DNA from 3 places in the Sodalis sp. RH24 genome. Region 2 is predicted to be linked to each of the others. Evidence: predicted binding sites of a transcription regulator. Region 2 holds the regulator's gene; each other region holds the start of a gene.
What was found. Region 2 encodes CRP, which controls carbon source genes, mostly activating them, when cyclic AMP is high. Its sites were predicted from a motif close to ATGTGANNNNNNTCACAT; they were not measured.

Region 1 (3,277 bases), 2.4 Mb from region 2:
GCCAGGTATGGTGGCCGGTGCACTGCGTACAGGATACCCCCGGGGCGCAGTTGCACCCGCAGTTGCATCAGCAATGGATTGACAAGAAGATCCTCAAGGGCCGCCAGCCCGAGATAGACAGCTACAGCGCGTTTTTTGATAACGGCCATCGCCAGCAGACCGAGCTGGATGACTGGCTGCGCGCGCTGGATATCACCCATCTGACGGTGATGGGGCTGGCGACCGACTATTGCGTAAAGTTCACCGTGCTTGACGCGCTGTCGCTGGGCTATCGCACCGACGTGCTCACCGAAGGATGCCGCGGCGTCAACCTGGACGCCGGCGACAGCCAAAGGGCGCTGGAGGAAATGCGCCGCCACGGCGCCAGGCTGGTGACCCTGGATGAGATGATGCGCGGCGTCTGAGCGCGAAGCGGCGCCGGCGAAGGATAGGCGTTTCCCGGCATGGTGACGCGGCCGCGCCTGCCGGGGTGGCCGCGCTATTCGGGCTTGATACGCGCCACCGGTCGCCCGGTCAGTTCCTCAAGCAGCTCGCGCTTGCTTTTCATCACGATTTGCCCGTCGGTGCCGATGCTCATATGCTCCGGCTGATGATTATGACGGGCCTGCCACAGCATCACCATTTGCAGGCAGTTATCCTTTTGTTCGGCGGTCAGGGGAACGCCGTCGGGCCATTTGCCCAGTTCCACCGCCGTTTTCAGGCGCTGGTAGATGTCAGGCGTCAGGTTAGCCAGTAGCGCATCAACGTCCACGATTTATTCCTTATCATAAGAATAATTAGCTGAATCGATAAAGCTTGCCTCCGCCGGCAGCGATACGCGCGGGTGTGTTACGTGCGAATCAGCCGTCGATTTCTTCGCCATTTTCCTGGTCCTTAAAACGCAGCGAAGCGGAGTTAACGCAAAAACGGGCGCCGCCGGGCTGCGGCCCGTCCGGGAATACGTGCCCAAGATGGGCATCGCAATTGCCGCAGCGGATCTCCACGCGATGCATACCATGGGAGTTGTCGTCCAGATAACGGATGGCGGACTCGTTAACCGGCTCGTAAAAACTCGGCCAGCCGCAGCCGGAGTCATATTTGGTTGCAGAAAAAAACAGCGGCGCGTTGCAGCACAGGCAGTGGTACTGGCCGGTGCGCTTATTTTCCAGCAACTTACCGCTATAAGGCGGCTCGGTGCCCCGCTCCTGCGTGACATGGCGCTGCATATCGGTCAGGTGGTCGGGGACGATGCGATCGGGATCATTTTTAGCCATACGTGCGATTCTCAGGCGGTGAATGAATGATAAGGGTTTTGAACCGGCTTATTATAACAAATAATTAACAACACCGGGATGATTTTTAGCTTAAACTAGAGGGCGAGAAACGACGTGAGCGGTAAGTGTGATGCATGTCACATTTAGCTGCCAGGTGCAGTTTAAATGGCGGGCTACGGCCCCCATCTTATTCGTAGCTGTGCGGGCGGCGGAACGGACAATTTACGTTCAAATGGTGTGATTACGTTTGATTTGCAGCAATAATTGACACGATTCCGCTTGACGCTGCGCGAGGTTTTTGTAAGTTTACAAGTAACCTTTTATTCACTAATAATTAGCTGGTGGAATATATGACTATCAAAGTAGGTATCAACGGTTTTGGCCGTATCGGCCGTATTGTTTTCCGTGCTGCGCAGGAACGTGACGATGTCGAAATCGTCGCCATCAATGACCTGTTAGACGCCGACTATATGGCTTACATGCTGAAGTATGATTCAACTCACGGTCGTTTCGACGGTACCGTGGAAGTGAAAGACGGCCATCTGGTTGTAAACGGCAAAACCATCCGTGTTACCGCTGAGAGAGATCCGGCTAACCTGAAATGGGGTGACGTTGGCGTTGACGTGGTTGCAGAAGCCACCGGCATCTTCCTGACCGACGAAACCGCCCGCAAGCACATCACCGCCGGCGCCAAGAAAGTGGTCCTGACGGGCCCTTCCAAGGACAATACCCCGATGTTCGTCATGGGCGTGAACCATAAATCCTATGATGGCCAGGATATCGTGTCCAACGCTTCCTGTACCACCAACTGCCTGGCGCCGCTGGCCAAAGTCCTTAACGATAAATTCGGTATCGTTGAAGCGCTGATGACCACCGTACACGCCACCACCGCAACGCAGAAAACCGTCGACGGCCCGTCCCATAAAGACTGGCGCGGCGGCCGCGGCGCGTCCCAGAACATCATTCCGTCCTCAACCGGCGCCGCCAAGGCCGTGGGTAAAGTTATCCCCGAGCTGAACGGTAAACTGACCGGCATGTCCTTCCGTGTTCCGACCCCGAACGTTTCCGTTGTCGATTTAACCGCGCGCATTGAAAAAAGCGCAACGTATGAAGAAATCTGCGCAGCGATGAAAGCAGCGTCCGAAGGCGAACTGAAAGGCGTAATGGGCTACACCGATGAAGACGTGGTTTCCACCGATTTCAACGGCGAAAAACTGACGTCGGTATTTGACGCCAAAGCCGGCATCGCGCTGAACAAGAATTTTGTAAAATTGGTAGCCTGGTACGATAACGAAACGGGTTATTCCAATAAAGTACTGGATCTGATTTCCCATATCGCCAAGTAATCATTGTCGATAAAGAACGGCTTATGGGGCGACAGCAATGTCGCCCTTTTTATTTGATTCCAATGCTTAACTTCACAAGGCTCATGTATGCATAACTCTGTTTTTGCGTTACCCGTCAAAGAGCAGCTCTCATCCTCCATCAGCTTGCGTCAGATGGATGAACTGCCGGTTATCGTCATCGATCATCCGCGCGTCAAGGCGGCGGTTACCCTGCAGGGCGCCCATCTGGTGGCCTGGCAGCCCGCAGGCGAAGAACCGGTGCTGTGGTTAAGCGACAGCAGCGAATTCAAGGATGGCGTGGCCATTCGCGGCGGCGTGCCCGTCTGCTGGCCCTGGTTCGGCAAGGTAGCCAGTCCCAACCATGGTTTTGCGCGTATCCTGCCCTGGCATCTCGACGTCCATCAGGAAAACGATCAGCAGGTCACCCTGTCCCTCAGCCTGCACGACAGCGCCGTTACCGAGCAATACTGGCCGAAACCCTTTACCCTGACCGCGACATTTGTCCTGGGCCGCACCTGCAGCATCGAACTGGAAGCCAAAGGCGATTTCCAGAACACCGCCGCCCTGCACAGCTATTTTAATATCAAGGATATTAACGACGTCAGCGTAAGCGGACTGGGCAACAGCTATATCGACAAGGTGAACGGCGGCGTTACCGCGCAACAGCAGGGCGACGTC
Region 2 (3,277 bases):
CGCATCGCCTGGCTAAGCGACGTAAACAGCGCGTTGTGCGCCTGGTTGACCTTCATGCGCGCGTAGGCCAGCGCCGCCGGCTCGGGGGCGGGTTGCAGCAGCAGTCGCAGCGCGTCCTGGTCCCGCTCCAGCGCCAGATGGGCGTTTTTGCGCAGCATACCGCTTTGCCACTGCGGCCATAACCACAGCATGCCGCCGAACGCCAGCATACAGCCGATCAGCGTATCCACCAGCCTGGGCACCAGGAAATGCGCGCCGTTCAGCGACAGTAGCTGCAACGTATACACCGCGGTCACCGTCATGCCGATCATCGCCAGGCCGTAATTTTTGCGCAACACCAGGTAAGACGCCAGCGTCAGGAACAACATGCACAGCAATACCGTGCCGTCGCTCAGCCTGAATTGCAGCGTGCCGGCGGCAATCACCAACCCCGCCAACGTGCCCAGGGCCCGATGCTGGATCCGCACCCGGGTGGCGTTATAGCCGTTCTGGCTGACAAACATCACCGTCATTAAAATCCAGTAGGGTTTGGGGAGATCCAATACCAGCCCCAGGCTGCTGCCGATGGCCAGCATAATCCCAAGCCTTGCCGCGCTGCGCAGCGCCATGGATTTAAAGGAACAGTAGCTGACCAGCGCATGCCAAAACGACAGCCGCTGCTGGTTGTCGGCCATCAGGTCGCGGCGGTAAAGCGGGCGCTGGGTACGCAGCAGCCGGGCGATACGGCTGAAATGGTAATAACAAAACTGTCCGACCGGATTATCCGGATGCCGGTCGGCAATTTTTTCCAGGGCCGACAGCGCGGTGGCCATGTTAAAACGCCCCGGCTGCCGGTGATAGAGAATATCATCCGCCAGTACCCGCAACCGCGCGGCAATCAGCCGGGCGTTATAGCGGATAACCGCCTCGGCGTGGCTTTGCGCCACCAGTTTTTGTACTTCGTCCGGCTGGTGCAGGCTGACGGCGATATGCTCCTGCAAATCCAGCGCCACCTGGAAAGAACGCAGCAGGCGTTTGTACTGCAGCTGATCATTGGCCGACAGCATATAAAGCTGCTGGTATACCTGGGCAATCAGATCAATCACCGCCTGCTGGCGGGCAAACAGCGGCGGCAGGGCGGTTTCCGGATCGGTATGCTGTGTCAGCAGGGTATATTTCGCCTCGATATAATCCGCCAGCTCCCGATACAGCAGGCTAAGCGATTCCCGCATCGGCTGCTCCTTCCACAACCGGAACCACAGGGCGTTGAACAGCCCGTACCAGGCGGTGCCGGCAATATACAGCAGCGGCGGCACGGCGGGCGGCACATTGCCGGCCAGCCCCAGGGTAAAGATGGCGGCGATAAGCGCGGCGGGCAATAAACGGCCGTGCAGCGGGCTGATTTCACCGGTAACGCCGAACAGCAGCGCCAGGCCGAGCATCACCAAGGGCAACGGCACCGGCACGGCCAACAGCACCTGGATCAGCACGCTGCTCAGCGCGAACAGCACGCCGCCGACGGCCAGTCGCTTGAAAAACCGTTTATGCAGGGTATCGAGGCCGGCGATATTGCAGCAGGCAGGGACCAACGAAAACAGCAGGCCGTTTTGCAAGCTGCCGAATAACAGGCCGGCGGCCACCGGCAGGCATAGCACGATGGTTTGCCGCAGGGCATAGTTTACTTCAGGGTGGTAGATTAACCGGCGCCACATACTGTCAGCAAAAAAAGCGTGGTACGAAGCACCACGCCTGTATAACGGGGCTATCAGCGCGTGCCGTAAACAACAATGGTTTTACCGTGCGCGGATATAAGATTTTGATCTTCGAGCATTTTAAGAATACGTCCTACCGTCTCGCGGGAACAGCCGACAATCTGGCCGATTTCCTGACGGGTGATTTTTATCTGCATGCCGTCGGGGTGGGTCATGGCGTCGGGTTGTTTCGCCAGGTTCAACAGGGTTTGCGCTATGCGTCCGGTAACGTCCAGGAATGCCAGGTTGCCGACTTTTTCCGACGTTACCTGTAAACGACTGGCCATTTGCGCCGACAGGCGCATCAGGATATCCGGATTCACCTGAATCAGCTGCCGGAATTTTTTATACGAAATCTCGGCGACTTCACAGGCGGTTTTCGCCCGTACCCAGGCACTGCGTTCCTGACCTTCCTCGAATAGGCCGAGCTCACCGATGAAATCTCCCTGGTTAAGATAGGAGAGAATCATCTCTTTGCCTTCTTCATCCTTAATCAGCACCGCCACGGCGCCCTTAACGATGTAGTAAAGCGTTTCAGCCTTTTCACCCTGATGTATAAGTGTACTCTTCGATGGATACTTATGAATATGGCAATGAGACAGGAACCATTCGAGAGTCGGGTCTGTTTGCGGTTTGCCGAGAACCATTCGCTGTTATCCTCTTTTGTCATCGCTATCCCAGGTTCGGGACATCGTATTCCCTGTTACGGCGCTTGTATTATTCACTCTGACTCCGCGTTTAAACGGAGCGACGTAAGGGAACTTATTAGGGTCTGGTAATGTGATGTTCCGATCGATCTCTTGCCCTTTCATTATCATGAGGCCGATCCAGCCTTGTTTTTAGCATAGGTTTGAAGCAGTGTCTTCTGTTGTCTTGCTTCAGCATGAAGTATGTTCAGTAACATTGCCAGTTTTCCAACAAAAATGTAGTCTGCTGGAAAGCTTTTCATCAGGAGTATCATAATGCAGGCACGGGTCAAATGGGTAGAAGGGTTGTCTTTCATGGGCGAATCCGCCTCGGGCCACCAGGTTTTGATGGATGGGAACGCGGGCGAAAAAGCGCCCAGCCCAATGGAAATGGTATTGATGTCGGTCGGCGGCTGCAGCGCCATTGATGTGGTATCGATTTTACACAAAGCGCGGCAGGACGTCCGGGACTGCGAGGTCAAACTCACCTCCGAGCGCCGCGACGAGGCGCCGCGCCTGTTTACCCATATCAACCTGCATTTTATCGTCACCGGCGCCGGGCTGACCGACAAGGCGGTGGAGCGGGCGGTGACGCTATCGGCGGAAAAATACTGCTCGGTCTCACTGATGCTCGGCGCGTCGGTCAATATGACCCACAGCTTTGAAGTGCGCGACGAACACCACGCCCCCGCCGCCTAACCGGCCCGCCAACACCGCACTCAAACCCGGCGTGTTCAAGGGAGAGCGCGCCAATGGGGTCGAATCGGGCATGGTTTCTCTGCCCGACCGAGCGCCCCATGGCACGGTATGCCCGCCAACACCGCACTCAAACCCGGCGTGTTCAAGGGAGAGCATGCCGAT
Region 3 (3,277 bases), 1.3 Mb from region 2:
GATCAACGCCCGGGAAACAGCCGGCTCCGCCGCCGTATCCGCCGCCTCGAATACCAGCGCCAGCAGGCTGCGGATCACCGCGTTGAATACCGCCGCCGCCTGCGCCTGATCGATCCCGGCCCGCCGGATGCGGCGGCGTAACGCTGGCAAACGTCCCAGCGCATAACATACCGCTGCAATTCGCCCCAGCCTTTGGCTGTCGGACGCCGGCCGATTGACGCCTTCCTCCCGGCCCAATAGCCGCAATACGGCACGCTCGGCAATAACGGCATCGCGCGCCGGTTTTTCAAGCGTATCGGCGTGCAAGCCCGCGCTCAGGTAAAGGGTGGTTACGCCACGTTCGCGTTGCAGCATATGCACCAATTGACTGACCGCCCCCACCAGTTCGCCGGTTTGCAGCAAACGTCGCAACGCCGCGATCTCGCTTTGCCGCGAGGCCTGCAGGAAACGAATAGCGGTGGAAGTATCGGCAATCAATGGGTTCATTTATCCAGTCCGGAATTGCCACGACGTGACCTGATAAACGCATATTACGTACCGCAGGACACCGGCGCCCTGCGCAGAATCAACTTTATCTGCGTCGCGCCGCTGTCTTTTCGGCCGCGCGGGGTCGGCGCGGCGCCGTTAAACCTGTGCCGTGTCCCGGGCGGCGGCCGCGCCGATGCGTGCCAGAGTCGGCCACACTTTCATCAACGTGGTAACGATGGTATCCAGATCCGCGCGGGTAGCGCCGTCACGGGCCTGCACCGACATCCCCTGCAGGATACAGGTCAGGTATTTCGCCAGGGTGGGCACATGAGTGCCGGCCGGCAATTCTCCCTGGGCCTGGCGCGCGCGCAGGAAATCCGCCAGCATGTTTTCCTGGAAATGGTGCCGCGCGCGCAGCAGTTTCGCCACGGCGTCGGATGAAGACGAGAGCGCGGCGGACGTACAGATAATAAAGCAGCCCGAGGGCAAATCTTTGTCGGTGTACAGCGCCGCGGTATCGCGCAGGAAATTTTCAACCGCCTGCGCCGCCGTACAGGCGGGGTCGGCCAGCAGCACCTTGCCCCGTTCGGCGAATTTCGCCACGTAGCGTTCGGCCGCCGCGCGGAACAGGCCTTCCTTATTGCCGAACTCGCCGTACAGCGTCGGGGCCTTGGCCCCGGTGGCCTCCACCAGATCGGTCAGCGAGGTCGCTTCGTAGCCGTGGCGCCAGAACAGTTCCAGCGCTTTATCCAGCGCATCGTCACGGTCGAACTGTTTTGGGCGTCCGCGTCCTTTCCGTATGGGCGCAACATGATCGGTATTCATAACATCCTCTCTTATCGCATTTTTATGCCTGGCATCTTGCCGCTTGCACAACGTCCTTGTGGATATCAGCCGGCACCTATATAATTAACGATCATTACAAAAATTACAAGTGCCTTTCGTCACATTGCCCAAAGAATGTTAAATTTGGCGGCCATGCCTGTTCCTCCCTTGCGGCGGCCTCTCCAACCCAAAGTGAGTGAGCGTTGACAATAAAAATAAATTTTCATTATTAACAATGGCTTATCTATTATATTAACGATCATTAAAAATTTAGTTGATCAACGCCGTCAGGAGGACTAGTATTTACTTATCGAACGTTAACAAATAGCGTTGACTCACAAATCCTGCAACCAGAATGCATAGAGAGATAAGATTATGAAAAACGTAAAATATGCCATCGCCGCCATCGCCCTGAGCGCTGTCTCTTTCGGTAGTTTTGCCGCAGAACTGGCGACCTCCGCCCCGGCGGGTCAGCAACCGGTAGGCGTCATCAGCGCCACCGGCGGCGCCAACCTGTCTTCGCTGGAAAGCCAGCTGTCCGCCAAGGCTTCGGCCGAAGGCGCGAAGTCTTTTGTGATTACCTCCACCACCGGCCAGAATAACCTGCATGGCACGGCGGTAATTTACCAATAAGGATGGCGCCATGATGAACAAAGTTAATCTTGGTATCGTTGCCCTGGCCGCCATGGTGTCGTTCGGCAGTGTTGCCGCCGACACCATCAATACCGCCCGGTATGAGCCTCACCAGGTGGTATTGACGACCGTGGGCGCCAGGACAGGGTTGCCTACCCTGCCCGGTCATGGCAGTGAACGCGCCGTACGCGTCGATAACCGCGCCTATCCGGTAACGTCGGTGTCGGGGCGCAATAATATGCACAGTACGTCGGTCGTTTATGAATAGCGCTTTACCGGCGCGTCATCAAAAAATCCGGGCTTGGCCCATTCATTATTTTCCCTAAAGCGTTTGCGTAATATCATCGCGCAAACGCTTTTTTTACGTTGTAACAAAATAACGCTTTCTTTTCTCCTGCCCGTTGCTATCCTCTGTCAGGAATATTCTTAATTATATCTTTATTAAAATAAATAAAAGCCCTAAATAAGCTTTTTCCTATGTTAATGAATAAATTAGCCCTGCCGTTTTCCGCCAAATTTACGCTTCCATGCAATAAACGCAAATAGAAACATCTGTGCCAAATATCTTTACGGTTGCCGCCGTTGACCCCTTTTAACGAATGGATAATCATCTAACGGTAACGTAATTATTAATATATGGAGCAAAACAATGCGTCGCATTTTAGCATTTGTCGGAATTATTGTTCTTAGCGCCGCGCTTAGCGGTTGCCTGTGGCCACCGCCTTGGGGCGGCGGCGGCGGTCATGGCGGCGGCGGCGGTTATCACCATGGCGGCGGACCGGGCCGCGGCTAAGGGTTGCGATCCTCTGGTATAAAACCCATTGAGAGCTGCGCCCCAACTGTCAGGTGCTTTTATTGACAGTTGGCGGCGCAGTTTTTTTTGCCGCCCGTCCGCTGAGGCGGCGGGTTAACCGCTCCCCTGGCCTGGCGGTTATCTCAAAGCGCAATATCCCTCTTACCGTCCTTGCAGTTATCCTGCAACCACGCCAGAATCGGCAATAATCGCCTTACTGTTAAAAAGGATGGGTTATGACCGAGCTGCGTCGATTTAAACAGGTCGATGTGTTTACCGCCACTGCGTTGATGGGCAATCCCCTGGCGGTGATCCTGGATGCCGATGGCTTATCCGATCGGCAGATGCTGGCCGTGGCCCGCTGGACTCATTTATCCGAAACCACGTTTGTCCTGCCGCCTTCGGCCGCCGGCGCCGATTACCATGTGCGTATTTTCTCCCCGGCAGGAGAATTGCCTTTTGCCGGCCATCCCACGCTCGGCACTGCCCATGCGATGCTGGAAAGCGGCTTTAGGGCCAAGGCGGCCGATAGACTCATCCAGGAGTGCGGGGTGGGCC

Region 1: a site for CRP is predicted at 1,379-1,396, ahead of msrB (peptide-methionine (R)-S-oxide reductase MsrB). Genes of this name have one in related genera too.
Region 3: a site for CRP is predicted at 1,401-1,418, ahead of bhsA (multiple stress resistance protein BhsA). Genes of this name have one in related genera too.

What each region holds. Positions count from the first base shown of each region.
Region 1 is NZ_CP178729.1:1,046,000-1,049,276, forward strand. It holds gene pncA (bifunctional nicotinamidase/pyrazinamidase) at 1-404, shown strand, start outside; gene ACL2XG_RS04670 (YeaC family protein) at 479-751, opposite strand; gene msrB (peptide-methionine (R)-S-oxide reductase MsrB) at 840-1,253, opposite strand; gene gapA (glyceraldehyde-3-phosphate dehydrogenase) at 1,604-2,599, shown strand; gene ACL2XG_RS04685 (D-hexose-6-phosphate mutarotase) at 2,687-3,277, shown strand, end outside.
Region 2 is NZ_CP178729.1:4,094,166-4,097,442, forward strand. It holds gene ACL2XG_RS18450 (YccS/YhfK family putative transporter) at 1-1,691, opposite strand, end outside; gene crp (cAMP-activated global transcriptional regulator CRP) at 1,745-2,377, opposite strand; gene ACL2XG_RS18460 (hypothetical protein) at 2,545-2,733, opposite strand; gene ACL2XG_RS18465 (OsmC family protein) at 2,693-3,115, shown strand.
Region 3 is NZ_CP178729.1:2,773,177-2,776,453, forward strand. It holds gene ACL2XG_RS12740 (nitrate- and nitrite sensing domain-containing protein) at 1-477, opposite strand, end outside; gene ACL2XG_RS12745 (TetR/AcrR family transcriptional regulator) at 625-1,293, opposite strand; gene bhsA (multiple stress resistance protein BhsA) at 1,669-1,926, shown strand; gene ACL2XG_RS12755 (hypothetical protein) at 1,937-2,194, shown strand; gene ACL2XG_RS12760 (PhzF family phenazine biosynthesis protein) at 2,956-3,277, shown strand, end outside.